Regions from separate parts of the Pseudomonas sp. PGPR N4 genome, predicted to be linked through region 2. Evidence: riboswitches for the same ligand, from Rfam matches in the RefSeq annotation. Region 2 holds a riboswitch; each other region holds the start of a gene.
What was found. A riboswitch is a leader RNA that binds a small molecule or an ion and turns the genes downstream of it on or off. The one in region 2 is predicted to bind cobalamin.
Positions count from the first base shown of each region.

Region 1: linked by a shared signal. The riboswitch ahead of cobO (cob(I)yrinic acid a,c-diamide adenosyltransferase) and the one ahead of AC58X1_RS04755 (TonB-dependent receptor) in region 2 are both predicted to bind cobalamin.
Region 3: linked by a shared signal. The riboswitch ahead of cobW (cobalamin biosynthesis protein CobW) and the one ahead of AC58X1_RS04755 (TonB-dependent receptor) in region 2 are both predicted to bind cobalamin.

Region 1 is NZ_JCAUKV010000001.1:2,087,495-2,092,075, forward strand. It holds gene cbiB (adenosylcobinamide-phosphate synthase CbiB) at 1-174, opposite strand, end outside; gene bluB (5,6-dimethylbenzimidazole synthase) at 171-821, opposite strand; gene AC58X1_RS09380 (cobyrinic acid a,c-diamide synthase CobB) at 818-2,113, opposite strand; gene cobO (cob(I)yrinic acid a,c-diamide adenosyltransferase) at 2,110-2,721, opposite strand; cobalamin riboswitch at 2,841-2,993, opposite strand; gene AC58X1_RS09390 (hypothetical protein) at 3,144-3,722, shown strand; gene AC58X1_RS09395 (PQQ-dependent sugar dehydrogenase) at 3,804-4,581, shown strand, end outside.
Region 2 is NZ_JCAUKV010000001.1:1,072,293-1,076,873, forward strand. It holds gene AC58X1_RS04740 (carboxymuconolactone decarboxylase family protein) at 1-108, shown strand, start outside; gene AC58X1_RS04745 (GNAT family N-acetyltransferase) at 186-755, shown strand; gene AC58X1_RS04750 (outer membrane beta-barrel protein) at 813-1,559, opposite strand; cobalamin riboswitch at 1,723-1,926, shown strand; gene AC58X1_RS04755 (TonB-dependent receptor) at 2,039-4,162, shown strand; gene AC58X1_RS04760 (acetyltransferase domain-containing protein) at 4,303-4,581, shown strand, end outside.
Region 3 is NZ_JCAUKV010000001.1:485,967-490,547, reverse strand. It holds gene cobN (cobaltochelatase subunit CobN) at 1-1,427, opposite strand, end outside; gene cobW (cobalamin biosynthesis protein CobW) at 1,431-2,498, opposite strand; cobalamin riboswitch at 2,601-2,797, opposite strand; cobalamin riboswitch at 2,915-3,138, shown strand; gene AC58X1_RS02125 (CbtB domain-containing protein) at 3,238-3,423, shown strand; gene AC58X1_RS02120 (CbtA family protein) at 3,434-4,123, shown strand; gene AC58X1_RS02115 (cobalamin biosynthesis protein) at 4,123-4,527, shown strand; gene cobM (precorrin-4 C(11)-methyltransferase) at 4,558-4,581, shown strand, end outside.

The DNA.
Region 1 (4,581 bases), 1.0 Mb from region 2:
GGCCAGAAACCAGGCGCTGACGCCATGGCTGCGCCAGCCGCGACCACCCGCATTCAGGCGCTGCTCCAGGCGTGCGGCAAAATTGCCGAAAGCAACCAGCGGGTGGCGCCGTTTCGGCTCACCCAGCAGCGCGTCGAGGGCAACACCGGCGACGGTCAGCAAGGCCACGCTCATGCGCGTTCTCCCCATTGGTTTTCGTAGAGCATGGCGCTCAGTGGCTGTTGTTCGGCCCAGTTTTCCAGGGCCAGCATCGGTGCTGGGTAAAACGCCTCGACCGGGCCCAGGCAGAGCACCGCCACCGGCTTGGCATCGGCTGGCATGGCCAGCAGCTCGGCCAGTGCCTGCGGGTCGAACAACGATACCCAGCCCATGCCCAGGCCTTCGGCGCGCGCGGCCAGCCAGAGGTTCTGGATCGCGCAGGCGAGCGAGGCCAGGTCCATTTCCGGCAAGGTGCGGCGGCCGAAAATGTGCGCTTCGCGCTTGTCCATCAGCGCTGCCACCCAGAGCTCGGCGCAGTCGTTGATGCCTTCGACCTTGAGCTGCATGAATTCGTCGGAGCGCTCGCCAAGGGCTTCGGCGGTGCGCACCCGCTCCTGCTCGACCAGTGTCTGGATGCGTCCGCGCAAGTCGCGCTGGCTGATGCGGATAAACCGCCACGGTTGCATCAGGCCAACACTGGGGGCCTGATGCGCGGCCGTCAGCAGGCGTGTAAGCACCTGCGGCGCTACTTCGCCACCGGCAAAGTGGCGCATGTCGCGGCGCTCGCCGATCGCCCGGTACACCGCGGCGCGTTCGGCATCGGAGAAGGCATGCTCGCTCATGGTCGCAACAGCGCCGCCGCCGCGTGGGGGTCAGAGGGGAAATAGAAGTGCACGTATGAGGCCGTCAGCCGGCCCAGGCGGTACACCGCCTCGTTGCCGCGGCCGCCGTTGGGGCTGAGGCCACGGGCGATTGGCTCCAGCTCGCTGGTGGTCAACGAGTGGTGATAGGTGTGCCCACGCAGGGTGCCTTCGGGCAGTTCCACCGCTTGCAGGGCCAGTGCTGCCAGGCGCTTCTGCATCACCGCCTCGCCAGTCAACAAACCAACCAGCGCGGCGCGCTCACCGGCAACATCGGTCAGGTTTTCAAGCAGGTAGAGCATGCCGCCGCACTCGGCCAAAAGCGGCTTGCCTGCACTGTGGTGAGCGCGAATCGCGTCCAGCATCGGCGTATTGGCGGCCAGCGCATGGTGGTGCAATTCGGGGTAGCCGCCTGGCAGATAGAGGCTGTCGACCTGCGGCACCTCGCTGTCGTGCAGCGGCGAGAAAAATTCCAGCTGCGCGCCCATGGCCCGCAGCAGGTCGAGGTTGGCGCCATAGATGAAGGCAAACGCTTCGTCCTGCGCTACGCCAATGCGCACCCCAGCCAGCGAGGGCAACGGTGCTGGCAAAGCGGGGCCATCGAAGCTCACCGCTGGCGGCAGCGCTGCATCGCAGCTGCCAGCCAGGGCCTCGGCGGCAGCGTCGAGGCGCTGGTCAAGGTCGTTCAGTTCGCTGGCTTGCACCAGGCCCAGGTGGCGACTGGGCAGCTCGATGCCGCGCTCGCGCGACAGCCCGCCGTACCAGCGCAGGCCTTCGGTCAGGCTGCCTTCAAGTAGTTGCGCGTGGCGCAGGCTGCCAACCCGGTTGGCCAGCACCCCGGCGAACGGCAGATCGGCCTGGTAGCGTGCCAGGCCCAGGGCCAGCGCACCAAAGGTCTGGGCCATGGCGGTACCGTCGATCACCGCCAGCACCGGCACGCCGAAATGGCGCGCCAGATCAGCGCTGGACGGAGTGCCATCGAACAAGCCCATGACCCCTTCGATGAGGATCAGGTCGGCCTCGGCGGCAGCTTCCCAGAGCAGTCGCCGGCTCTCTTGCGCGCCGATCATCCACAGGTCGAGCTGGTACACCGGCGCGCCGCTGGCCCGCTCCAGAATCATTGGGTCGAGAAAGTCCGGACCGCACTTGAACACCCGCACCTTGCGCCCGAGGTTGCGGTGCAGGCGCGCCAGGGCTGCGGTCACGGTGGTCTTGCCCTGCCCGGAAGCGGGCGCTGCGATCAGCACCGCCGGGCACTGGCGCGGGTCACTCATAGTTCCACGCCCTTCTGCGCGCGGATACCGGCCTGGAAGGCGTGCTTGAGCATGCCCATTTCGGTGACGGTGTCGGCCAGTTCGACCATTTCCGGTTTGGCGCCGCGGCCGGTGACGATCACGTGCTGCATTGGCGGACGAGCCTGAATGTCACTGAGCACCTGGTCCAGGTCGAGATAACCATGCTTGAGGGCGATGTTCAGCTCATCCAGCACAACGAAATGAATCGACGGGTCCTGCAGCATTTGCCGCGATACCGCCCAGGCGGCTTCTGCCGCGGCGATGTCGCGCTGGCGGTCCTGGGTTTCCCAGGTAAAGCCCTCGCCCATCACGTGGTAGCGCACCTGCTCGGGGAAACGGCGGAAGAACAGCTCCTCGCCGGTGCTGTTGCGACCCTTGATGAACTGCACCACGCCGCACTGCATGTCATGGCCCAGCGCGCGGGCGAGCATGCCGAAAGCCGAGCTGCTTTTGCCCTTGCCATTACCGGTCAGCACCAGCAGCAGGCCGCATTGATTGGGAGAGTTGGCGATGCGCTCGTCGATGATCGCCTTTTTGCGCTGCATGCGCGCCAGGTGGCGTTCGTCGCGTTCGGGGTTGTCGCTCATAAGGTTCTCCGCAAGTGCCTGCGCGCGCACCGGGCGGCGACAGATCGAAAGGCAGGCAAACGGAGAACGCGCAGGCGCCGTGGCGCAAACCACAGTGAACTGTGCATCACCCTCCGTGATGCCGTTGGCAGTAACAGGCCGGTCTCCGGGCTCGTGAGCGCTACGTACGCGGCTCACCTACCGTTGCGGGGGCAGCGCCGGACTGGTACCGGCTTCCCAGTTTCACCCCGCCAGACCGCAGTCCGCAGGGCACCTGAAACACGCCGCGAAGGTTAGAGGGTTGCACCGGGAGCGTCAATGAAACAAGGCCGGTTTGGCCTGGATCAATGGCCGATTCGACAGTACAGCGCAGACTGCTAGCATTGATATCATATCGCCATCACTGTAGCTGACCGCGATAATCACAATAAGGAGTGCGCAGCATGCAAGGTCTGATCATCAACAACCCGCGCCTGGAGTTTTTGCGTCCTGCCCTGGAGCGCTGGGTCGACTGCATCGATCGCTTCGCCGAACTCAACCATGCCAGCGACGCGCCTTACTGGCATGGCGCAGCGGCCAACGTCGGCCTGCTGGCTGCGGCTGCCTGGCAAGCCGAGCTGGTCGCCCTGACCCAGTTTGCCAGCAGCAAGCAACGCGAAGAAGGCGAGCGCGAAGGCCGTTGTGACCTGGCCATCAGCACCGCCGAGGAGTCGATCCACCTGCACGCCAGCCAGCGCTGGCCGCGCATCGCCCGGCTCGACCTGACCGCCGCCCTGCAAGAAACCACCAGCGCCGCCAAGCCGATTGCCTATGCCAGCCAGCTCAAAGCCGGGGCGCTGTTCGTCAGCCCGTGGAAAGCCGGCCAGCACGCCAGCCCGGAAGAACTCCAGGACCTGGTCGATGACCTGCAAAAGCACACCACCTGCGCCGTGGCCTGGTACTTCCCGTACGCCTATCGCAAGCTGCACAACGAGCTCGGCCAGTATTTCCCTGGTGTTGCATTGCTGTTCAAGCAAGCGTGAAGCAGCCCTGCGCCGCGCCGGGTTGAACCTCGCCCGGCGCCTATGGTTCTGTATGCCATAGCCCTTGTCGAGAGCCCGCCCATGGACAGAATGCGCAGTGCCGTTGTGCTCGCCTTGCTCGCAGGCCTCGGCGGCTGCGGCGAGACCGCCAGCCTCAGAGTCGACGATGGCATCGGCCCCACACCGCAGTTACCGGCGCCAAACAAAACCCTGTTGCCAACCGTCAACGTCGCGCCGGCGGTCGGCTGGCCGCAGGGTGGCAAACCGGTTGCAGCGGCCGGCACTCAGGTTGCGCTATTTGCCGACCATCTCGACCATCCGCGCTGGCTGTATGTGCTGCCCAATGGCGACGTGCTGGTCGCCGAAACCAACGCACCGGCCAAGCCGGACGACGGCAAAGGCCTGCGCGGCTGGTTCATGAAACGAGCCATGTCCATGGCCGGTGCCGGCGTCCCCACCGCCAATCGCATCACCCTGCTGCGCGACCGCGACCATGACGGCGTCGCCGAAACCCGCAGCCGCTTTATCGAAGGGCTCAACTCGCCCTTCGGCATGGTGCTGGTAGGCAAGGACCTGTACATCGCCGACACCGACAAGCTGCTGCGCTTCGATTACGTGACCGATGCGTTGCAGATCGACGGCCGCGGGCAGAAGGTCACCGACCTGCCGGGTGGCACCCTCAATCACCACTGGACCAAGAACGTGATCGCCAGCCCCGACGGGCGCAAGCTGTACGTCACGGTAGGCTCCAACAGCAACGTGGCAGAGAACGGCATGCAGCAAGAGCAAGGCCGCGCGGCGATCTGGGAAGTGGACCGCGCAACCGGCAGCCACCGCATCTTCGCCTCCGGGCTGCGCA
Region 2 (4,581 bases):
CGCGAGCAGATCGCCGAGGCGCTCGGTGTCGCCGTGGCAATGAACGCTGGAGCAGCGCTGGTCTATTCGACCCGAGCTCTGGATGCGCTGGGCAAAGCCGACGAGTAAGCCTGTCGGCGTCGCCGCACTTGCGCGGCGGCGCCTGCACCACCAGACTTGCCGGCTCAGCCCGTGCAGGTACCGCCATGATCCACATTCGCCCCATGACCGCCGCCGACTTCGAGGCTTTCTGGCCCACCTTGCAAAGCATCGTCCAGGCCCGCGAAACCTACGCCTTCGACCCGCAGATCAGCTTCGAGCAGGCGCGCCAGCTGTGGCTGGAGGCACCGCTGCATACGCTGGTGGCGGAGCAGGACGGCGAGCTGCTTGGCTCGTATTACCTCAAAGCCAATGCCGCCGGACCCGGCGCCCATGTGGGTAATTGTGGTTACATGGTATGCCCGGCTGCACGCGGGCGTGGCGTGGCCAGGCTGATGTGCGAGCACTCGCAGAAGCTTGCCCGTCAGGAAGGGTTTCTGGCGTTGCAGTTCAATTCGGTGGTGGCGAGTAACGAGGTTGCCGTAGCGCTGTGGCGCAAGCTTGGCTTCGATGAAGTCGGCCGCCTGCCCAAGGCCTACAGGCATGCCCGGCTGGGGCTGGTGGATTGCCTGGTGATGTACAAATGGCTGGCGGATGAGCCGGTGGTGGAGAAACCTGCGCTGCTGATCGGGCGCAAGAACATTGAAGCGCGGGTGTCGCGGCGGCGTGGCAAGTAGCCGCGGATCTGCGTAGAAAACGGGGACCGCTATGCGGCCCCCTGCTAACGCGCTGAATCAGAACGCCAGACCTACCTTCACGCCGAACTCATCACGCTTGAGCTTGGTATTGTCGGCTGCATCCGACTCTTCATCGAGTTTGTACTCGGTGCGGGTGTAGTAGACGCTGCCGTAAATGGGCATACCGCCCTGCTGGTTCATCAGCAGGCTGACTTCGGCATAAGGGTTGGTGCGGTCTTTCATATCGACGGTGTCGCTGCCGAAATCGTCGACCTTGAGCTTGGCGCGGCCGTCGAGGGTGCGGCGGGCACCGACTTCCACGCGCAGCGTCGAAGCATCGAACTGGTGGTTGTAGCCGACGGCAGCCTTGGCGAACGGCGACTTGTAGGTCAGCTCGGTATCCAGGTCGTTGAGCTCTGGTTCGAAGCGCGACCAGTCATAACCACCGCCCACGGTGAAGTCGAGGAAGTTGCGCGCGTCCATCGCAGCACGCCAGCCCAGGTCCAGATCAACCTTGGCCTCCTTGAGCTTGTTGTCGCTCTTCTTGCCATACTTGGCGTCCGCGCCAATCTGGTAGATGAAACCGGATTCGGCGGTCATCTTGTTGCCATAGTTGGCGAACAGGCCACCTTGACCGAGGTGATCGGTCTCCGATTCAGAACCGCCTTCGAACTTGAATTTGTCGTAGCTGCCGAGCAGGCCGAAAGTGAACAGCGGATCGGTACTTGGCGCAGCGCTGGCAGCAAGCGGGGCAGCGATCAGGGCCAGCAGGCAAGAATGACGCAACAGGTTACGGGTGGACATTGGTAAAGGTCTCCATGACGTGGGTGTTTCTGTGACAATCGAGCGGTTCGATGCACACCAAATGTGAAAAGTTCGAAAAAGAATCAGTAAAAACTCGCAAACCTCTAATGCGTCACAAATTTTTCTTAGCGCCAAGGTTTGACTAAGGCCACTTTCGATGCTCAGATGCGCGCCAGTTTCAGGTGTCCTGCGCCGCCGTGCGCAGGGTGAAACGGGAAGCCGGTGCGTCATCTGCATGACTAGTCCGGCGCTGCCCCCGCAACGGTAAGCGAGTGAAACCTTCGACACACCACTGTGCCCGTGCACGGGAAGGTGAAGGTTTCCAGCCCTCGCAAGCCCGGAGACCGGCCTGCAACTTTCAGTTGGCAAACCCGCGGTGGGCGGGCGCAGGCCGGTTTGCGCGTGCGCCCAGCGTTCGTGCCCGCTTGTCTTTGCGTTGTTTCCACCGGGATCCTTACTTCCTGCACCAGTGGAACGACATGTCCCGTACCAATACCTTTACTCTTCTGGCGGCCTGCATTGCCGCCGCTTCGCCAGCCGTGGCCGCAGAGCCGACGAGCAAGGTCGTCGCCCTGCCCTCTATCGCGATCAGCGAACGCCGCGACGCAAGCGCCGACCTCACCAGCAGCAGCGAGACCGGCTCGCGCCTCGGCCTGACTGCCTTCGAAACACCAGCCAGTGTCAGCAGCCTTAGCGCCGAACAGATCCAGCAGCGCAGCAACCTCACCGTGCAGGATGCGGTCACCCGCACCCCCGGTATCACCTCCATCGGCACCCCAGGCGATGGCGGCACTGGCCTCAGCGCACGCGGCTTCAACGGCCATGGTTCGGTGATGACCCTGTTCGACGGCGCGCGCCTGTACACCGGTGCCGGCACCCAGACTTTCCCGGTCGCCCCATGGCTGGTCGAACGTATCGAAGTGCTGCGCGGTCCGGCGTCGGTGTTATACGGCGAAGGCGCCACCGGCGCGGTGGTCAACGTCATCCCGAAAAAGCCCGTGCAAGGCGAGATCCACAACCAGCTGCGCCTGGGCTACGGCTCATGGGACCGCCAGCAACTGGGCCTGGACAGCGGCGGCAGCCTGAGCGAGCGCCTCAGCTACCGTGCCACCATCAACAAGCAGCAAGGCAATGGCCATATCGACCGCGGCGACTCACGCAACCTGGCCCTGAGCCTGGCACTGCGCTTCGATGCCAACGAAGACCTGAGTTTCACCCTCGCCCACGAACGCGGCGACGCCGAGCCGATGAACTACTTCGGCACACCGCTGATTGCCGGGCACTACCGTGACAGCCTGCGCGACAAGAACTACAACGTGCGTGACGCCGAATTGCGCTACCACGATGAATGGACCCGCCTGAGCAGCGAGTGGGCTATCAGCGACAACGTCAGCGCCAGCAACCAGCTCTATTACATCAAGAGCCGTCGCCACTGGCGCAACGCCGAAAACTACAACTGGGACGCAGACGTCGGCCAACTGCTGCGCAATGGCTTTCTCGAGATCAAGCACAACCAGGAGCAGATCGGTGATCGCCAGAGCTTCACCTTCCAGCACAGCCTGTTTGGCCTGGCCAGCACGACCGTGGTGGGCGCCGAATACAACAAGATCCGCTTCCGCCTGACCAACAACTGGCCCTACAACGATATCGGCAACGACTACATTGACCCGTGGCAGCCCGCGCCCGGCCAGTTCGTCAGCGCCACGCCGCTGCAACCGCGCTCGTTCAGTACCACCCACAGCGCAGCGCTGTTCGCCGAAAACCGCACGCAGTTGACTGAGCAGCTGTCGCTGGTCACCGGTATTCGCCGTGATCAAAACCACATCGAGCGCGATAACCTGGTCGACGGCAGCCGCACCGACCGCAGTCTCAGCGGCGGCAACTGGCGCGCAGGGCTGGTCTATGCGCTGACGCCGGACCTGGCGCTGTACGGCCAGTACTCGACCAGTGAAGACGGTGTGGAAAACCTGGTCAGCCTCAGCCCGGCACAGATGAACTTCGACCTGACCGAAGCGCGCCAGACCGAACTTGGCGTCAAGCAGCGCTTTCTTGATGGCCGTGGCGAGTGGACCTTGGCCGCTTATCACATCGTCAAGAAAAAGCTGCTGGTCGACGACCCTGTCAGCCATCAACCGCAACAGGCCGGCCAGCAGACCTCCGATGGCCTGGAAGCGACCCTCGAATTGGCCTTGGCCAACCAGTGGCAGCTGTCGGCCAACGCCGCGCTGCTACGGGCCAAGTACGACGACTTCAATGAAAGCGTGGCAGGCGTTGCCACCGACCGCAGCGGCAAACGCCCGGCCAATGTGCCGCGACGCAGTGCCAACCTGTGGCTGAGCAAAGGCTTTGGCCAGGACGTCGATGCCGGCGTCGGCCTGCGTTATGTCGACACGCGTTACGCCGACACCGGCAATAGCCAGAGCATCCCCAGCTACACCGTGGTCGATGCCAACCTGGGCTGGCAAGTGCTGCCTGACGTGCGCCTGGGCCTGCAGTTGAACAACCTGCTAAACCGCAACTACGTGACGGCCGCCTACAGCGGCGAGCAGTGGCTGCTGGGCGCACCACGCTCGTATTTCGCCACGCTGGACTACAGCTTCTAAACACGATTCACCCTGGCTGGCCGCGCTGCAACGGGCTAGCCAGGGCCTTCATGGGCACTACGCTCACCGACAAAAGACTTTCAACAGGAAAACCAATCGTTATAAGATAACGTTACACGAAACCTCACCAGCGAATTTTCATGACAACCGCCCTGACTTCTCCCACCCTCGTCAGCCAACGCCTGCAGAGCATCGATGCCCTGCGCGGGCTGGTCATTCTGTTCATGCTGCTCGATCACGTACGCGAGACCTTCTTCATGCATCATCAGGTGGTTGACCCGATGACCATCGAAAGCACCGAAACTTCGCTGTTTTTCAGCCGCACCCTGGCGCATCTGTGCGCCCCGGTGTTCGTCCTGCTGACCGGTCTTTCGGCCTGGCTGTATGGCGAGAAGTATCAAGGCCGCGGCGCCACCTCG
Region 3 (4,581 bases), 590 kb from region 2:
CGGGCGAGCACGGCCGCCCGGTTTTCTGCCGGCAGCTGAGCGAACGCGGCCTGGTAGTCGGCCAGGCTCAGGCTCTGCGCGCATGGGCGCTGATCGAGGTTGTCGAGGTCGTTGGTCACGCCGCCGAGCAAGTGCTGGATCAGCGCGGTGCCGGTGGCCGGCAGCTCGTCCAGCGGATAACCCGCAGCGCGCATCGCCTCAAGGATGTTCAAGGCCGCCCCCGGCGTGTCCAGGCCGACACCGTTACCAATCCGGCCATCGCGGGTCGGATAGTTGGCGAGGATCAGCGCGACACGCTTTTGCCCATTCGGCAAGCGCGCCAGCGCGACCCAGCGACGGCCCAGCTCGGCGACGAAGTCCATGCGTTCCGGGTGGGCGCGATAGCACACCACATCCGCCTGGCTGCGTTCACTGCGCCAGGCCAGGTCCTTGAAGCTGACCGGCCGGGTGATGATCCGCCCGTCCAGCTCCGGCAACACGATGTGCATGGCCAGATCGCGGCCGCCGAGGCCCTGCTCGCTGGTTTCCCAGCCCAATTGATTGTCCTGCGCGCAGATCGCCTGCAACACCGGTACATCCCGGCGCAGCGGCCGCGCGTTGGGGCGCTCGGGGCTGGACAAGGCAAAGCCAGTGGTGTTGATCACCACCTCGGCCTGGACCTCATCCATCCACGCTTCAACCTGATCGAGACAGGCCCGCTCTTTGAGGCTGGCTACAGCGATCGGCAACGGGTTGAGCCCCGCCATCTGCAGCCGCTGACAGAACACGTCGATGAACGCGGTGTTGGCCGCCTGCAGGTGCGAGCGGTAGAACAGCAGCGGCGCCACCGGCAGCGCAGGATCCCAGTCGGCGTACCAGTCCGGCAACTGCGCACTGGCCTTGGCTGGGTGGTAGACCACGGTACGGGCCAGCGCTTCCGGCTCCTGCCAGGCATAGTCGCGCTGGAACCACAGGTTGCCCACGCAGTTGAACAGATTCAGCGCGTTGGCCTTGCCGCCCTGGCGCAGGTAGTGCCACAGGCGCTCGGCCTGGTCGCTGCTGACCGTGCTCAAACCGGTGAGCTCGGGGTCAGGCCGATCATCGCCCGGGACCATGATCACCTGAACACCGCGCGCCGCCAGCTCGACCAACTGCTCGATGCCGTAGCGCCAGTAGCCAACGCCGCCGTGCAGTGATACCAGGATCAACTTTGCATGGCGCAGCACCTGGTCGACATACAGGTCGACCGAGGCATGGTTTTGCACCTGCATGGGATTGGCCAGGCGCACGCTGGGGTAGTCGCCAGGCAGCTGTTCCGCGGTTTCGGCCAGCAGCGCCAGGTGCGAGTCACCGCTGCACAGAATGACCAGTTCGGCGGCAGTCTGGCCGAGGTCGGCAATACTGTCGTCCGGGACAAAACCACCGGGCTGGGTGCGCAACAGGTGCATGGATCAGGCTTCCAGAGCCTGACGCAGACGGGCTTCGAGCTGAATGGCGTCAAGCTCCTGGCCAATCAGTACCAGGCGCGTGATGCGCGCCTCGTCAGCGCCCCAGGCCCGGTCGAAATGCTTGTCGAAGCGGGTCCCTACGCCCTGGATCAGCAGACGCATCGGCTTGCCCGGGATGGCTGCAAAGCCTTTCACGCGCAGGATGCCAAACTCCACTACCAATTGGTTGAGGGCCGCCAGCAGCAAGCGCTCATCGGCCTCTGGCAAATCCAGCGAGATCGAGTCGAAGGCATCATGGTCGTGATCGTCATGATCATCGTCGTCATGGTGGCTGTCATGATGAGTTCGGCGCCCATCAATGTGCGCTTCCGATTCGGCACCCAGGCCCAGCAGCACATCCAGCGGCAGGCGGCCGCTGCTGGCTTCGATGACCTTGACCGCCGGCGGCAGCTCTTCGGAGACTTCGGCGCGAACCTTGGCCAGGCCTTCGGCGTCGATCAGGTCGGCCTTGTTCAGCACCACCAGGTCAGCGCTGGCCAGCTGGTCGGCAAACAGTTCGTGCAGCGGCGACTCATGATCAAGGTTCGGGTCGAGCTTGCGCTGTGCATCGACCTGGTCTGGGAACGCTGCGAAGGTACCGGCAGCCACTGCCGGGCTGTCGACCACGGTGATCACCGCATCGACCGTGCAGGCGTTGCGGATTTCTGGCCACTGGAAGGCTTGCACCAGCGGTTTGGGCAAGGCCAGGCCGCTGGTTTCGATCAGGATGTGGTCCAGATCGCCGCGACGTGCCACCAGCTCACGCATGACCGGGAAGAACTCTTCCTGCACGGTGCAGCACAGGCAGCCGTTGGCCAGCTCGAAGACACGCCCGTAGGCTTCTTCTTCGGTGCAGCCGATGGTGCATTGTTTGAGGATTTCGCCGTCGATACCGAGCTCGCCGAACTCGTTGACGATCACCGCGATGCGCCTGCCCTGGGCGTTGTCGAGCATGTGCCGCAGCAACGTGGTTTTGCCCGAGCCGAGGAAGCCGGTGACGATGGTGACGGGGAGTTTGGCCAGTGTTTTCATGGATGCGTGTGCCCTTGGCAGAATGGCGCGGGCATGCAGGACGAGCGCCGCAGGCTGTCACAGCCGGGCTTGTTCGCCTCCGGATCACCCCGCCCGGATTAAAGTCGAAATCGTCTCGAGGCAGGTCTCCTGGCTTGCACCGCACCGGCGCCGGGCCGGTTGGATGACGCCTTCCCGCGCAAGGCGCAGTGGCTGTGTCGATCCTGATCAGTGCTTACAGTTGCGGGGGCAGCCGCGGCTTGACCGCGTTCCCGTCTTAGCTCCGGCCACGCCGGAGAACCTCGAAGCAGACAAGGCTACGCACCCCGGCGGCAAGCTGCAAGCGGCTTTAGGGGCTGTCATCTGCCATATATAGGCGGCTGAATGCACGCTGGCGTGCAACTTGTCACTTGCAGCGCGCCGCTGCGGCATGGTTTGCTAGCGCCTTGCGTTCAGGTGCCCCCTATGGGGTGAAACGGGAAACCGGTGCGTCGCTGGCCTCAATGGAGAGCCCGACTACTCCGGTGCTGCCCCCGCAACGGTAAGCGAGCGAAGTGTCTTGACCACTGTGCCAGGATGTAGGGCATGGGAAGGTGACGCTTTTCAAGGAGCCCTGCTCCTCCTCGTGAGCCCGGAGACCGGCCTGCGTAGTCGAATATCAACACCCCGCGGTGGGCGGGCGCTGTCGCATTGCCCTGGGCCATCCATGCCCGGGGCCGGTGCGCTTGCCCCCTGCCTATAACAAGCAGAGGATTGCGTCATGCCCATCACCAGTGCCAAACACAGCATCGCCACCCCCGTCAGCCTCAGTCAACGCCTGGTCATCGCCGTCGGCGCCAGCCTGGTTGGCCTGTGCCTGGTGTACTTCGCCGGTTTCTCGCACATCGAGGCGGTGCACAACGCAGCCCACGATACGCGCCACAGCGCTGCCTTCCCCTGCCACTGAGTAGACTCGCATGATCACGCGCATTGCCCGTACTGCAGGGTTCAGCGGCCTGCTCGCCGCCCTGCTGCTGACCCTGCTGCAAAGCTTCTGGATCAGCCCGTTGATCCTCGAAGCGGAAACCTTCGAGAGCCCAGCGCCGGCTGCCCAGCATGAGCATGGCGACAGCGCCGTTGCTGCCCACGAGCACAGTGCCGAAGCCTGGGCGCCTGAAGACGGCTGGCAGCGCGTGCTGGCCACCACCGGCGGCAACCTGGTGGTTGCAGTCGGCTTTGCCTTGATGCTGGCAGCGCTGTACAGCCTGCGCGAACCCAACCGGGTCGCCACCGGAGCGCTGTGGGGCCTGGCCGGTTTTGCCGTGTTCTGCCTGGCGCCAACGCTGGGCTTGCCGGCCGAGCTGCCGGGCACGGCGGCAGCCGACCTTGGCCAGCGCCAGACCTGGTGGATCGGCACTGCGGCCGCAACTGCGGTCGGCCTGGGCCTGATTGTGTTTGCCCAGCATTGGCTGCTGAAGGTAGTCGGCGTACTGCTGTTGGCGCTGCCACACGTGATCGGCGCGCCGCAGCCGAGCGTGCATGAAAGTCTTGCGCCTGAAGCCCTGGCAACCCAGTTCAAGATCGCCTCGTGGCTGACCAATGCCGCCTTCTGGATTGCCCTGGGCTTGCTCAGTGCGTGGTTGTTCCGCCGCTCGCGGCAGACTTGATGTCTGAGCCGCTACCCGCCGTGTATGTCGGCGTTGGCTGCCGCAAGGGCTGCCCCGCCGACCTGCTTGAAGCGCTGCTGCAACAAAGTCTGGCCAGCCTTGGCTTAACCCTGCATGCAGTGCAGGGCATCGCCAGTATCGAGCTGAAAGTCAGCGAGGCGGGCCTGCATCAACTGGCCGATCGCCTGCAACTGGCGCTGCAGTTTTTTCCCGCAGAGCAGTTGCAGCGTTTTGCCCCACAGCTCAGCCAGCACTCCGCTACAGCCTTCGCCCACAGCGGCTGCTGGGGCGTAGCCGAAAGCACCGCCCTGGCCTTGGCCGCGCGTGCTCACGGCTGCGCGCGGCTGGTGCTCACCCGGCAAACGTTGGCGGGCGCTACCCTCGCCCTCGCCAGTGCTGGATAATCGCCTCCATTTTATTTGCAAGGATTTGCCATGACGGTCTACTTCATCGGCGCC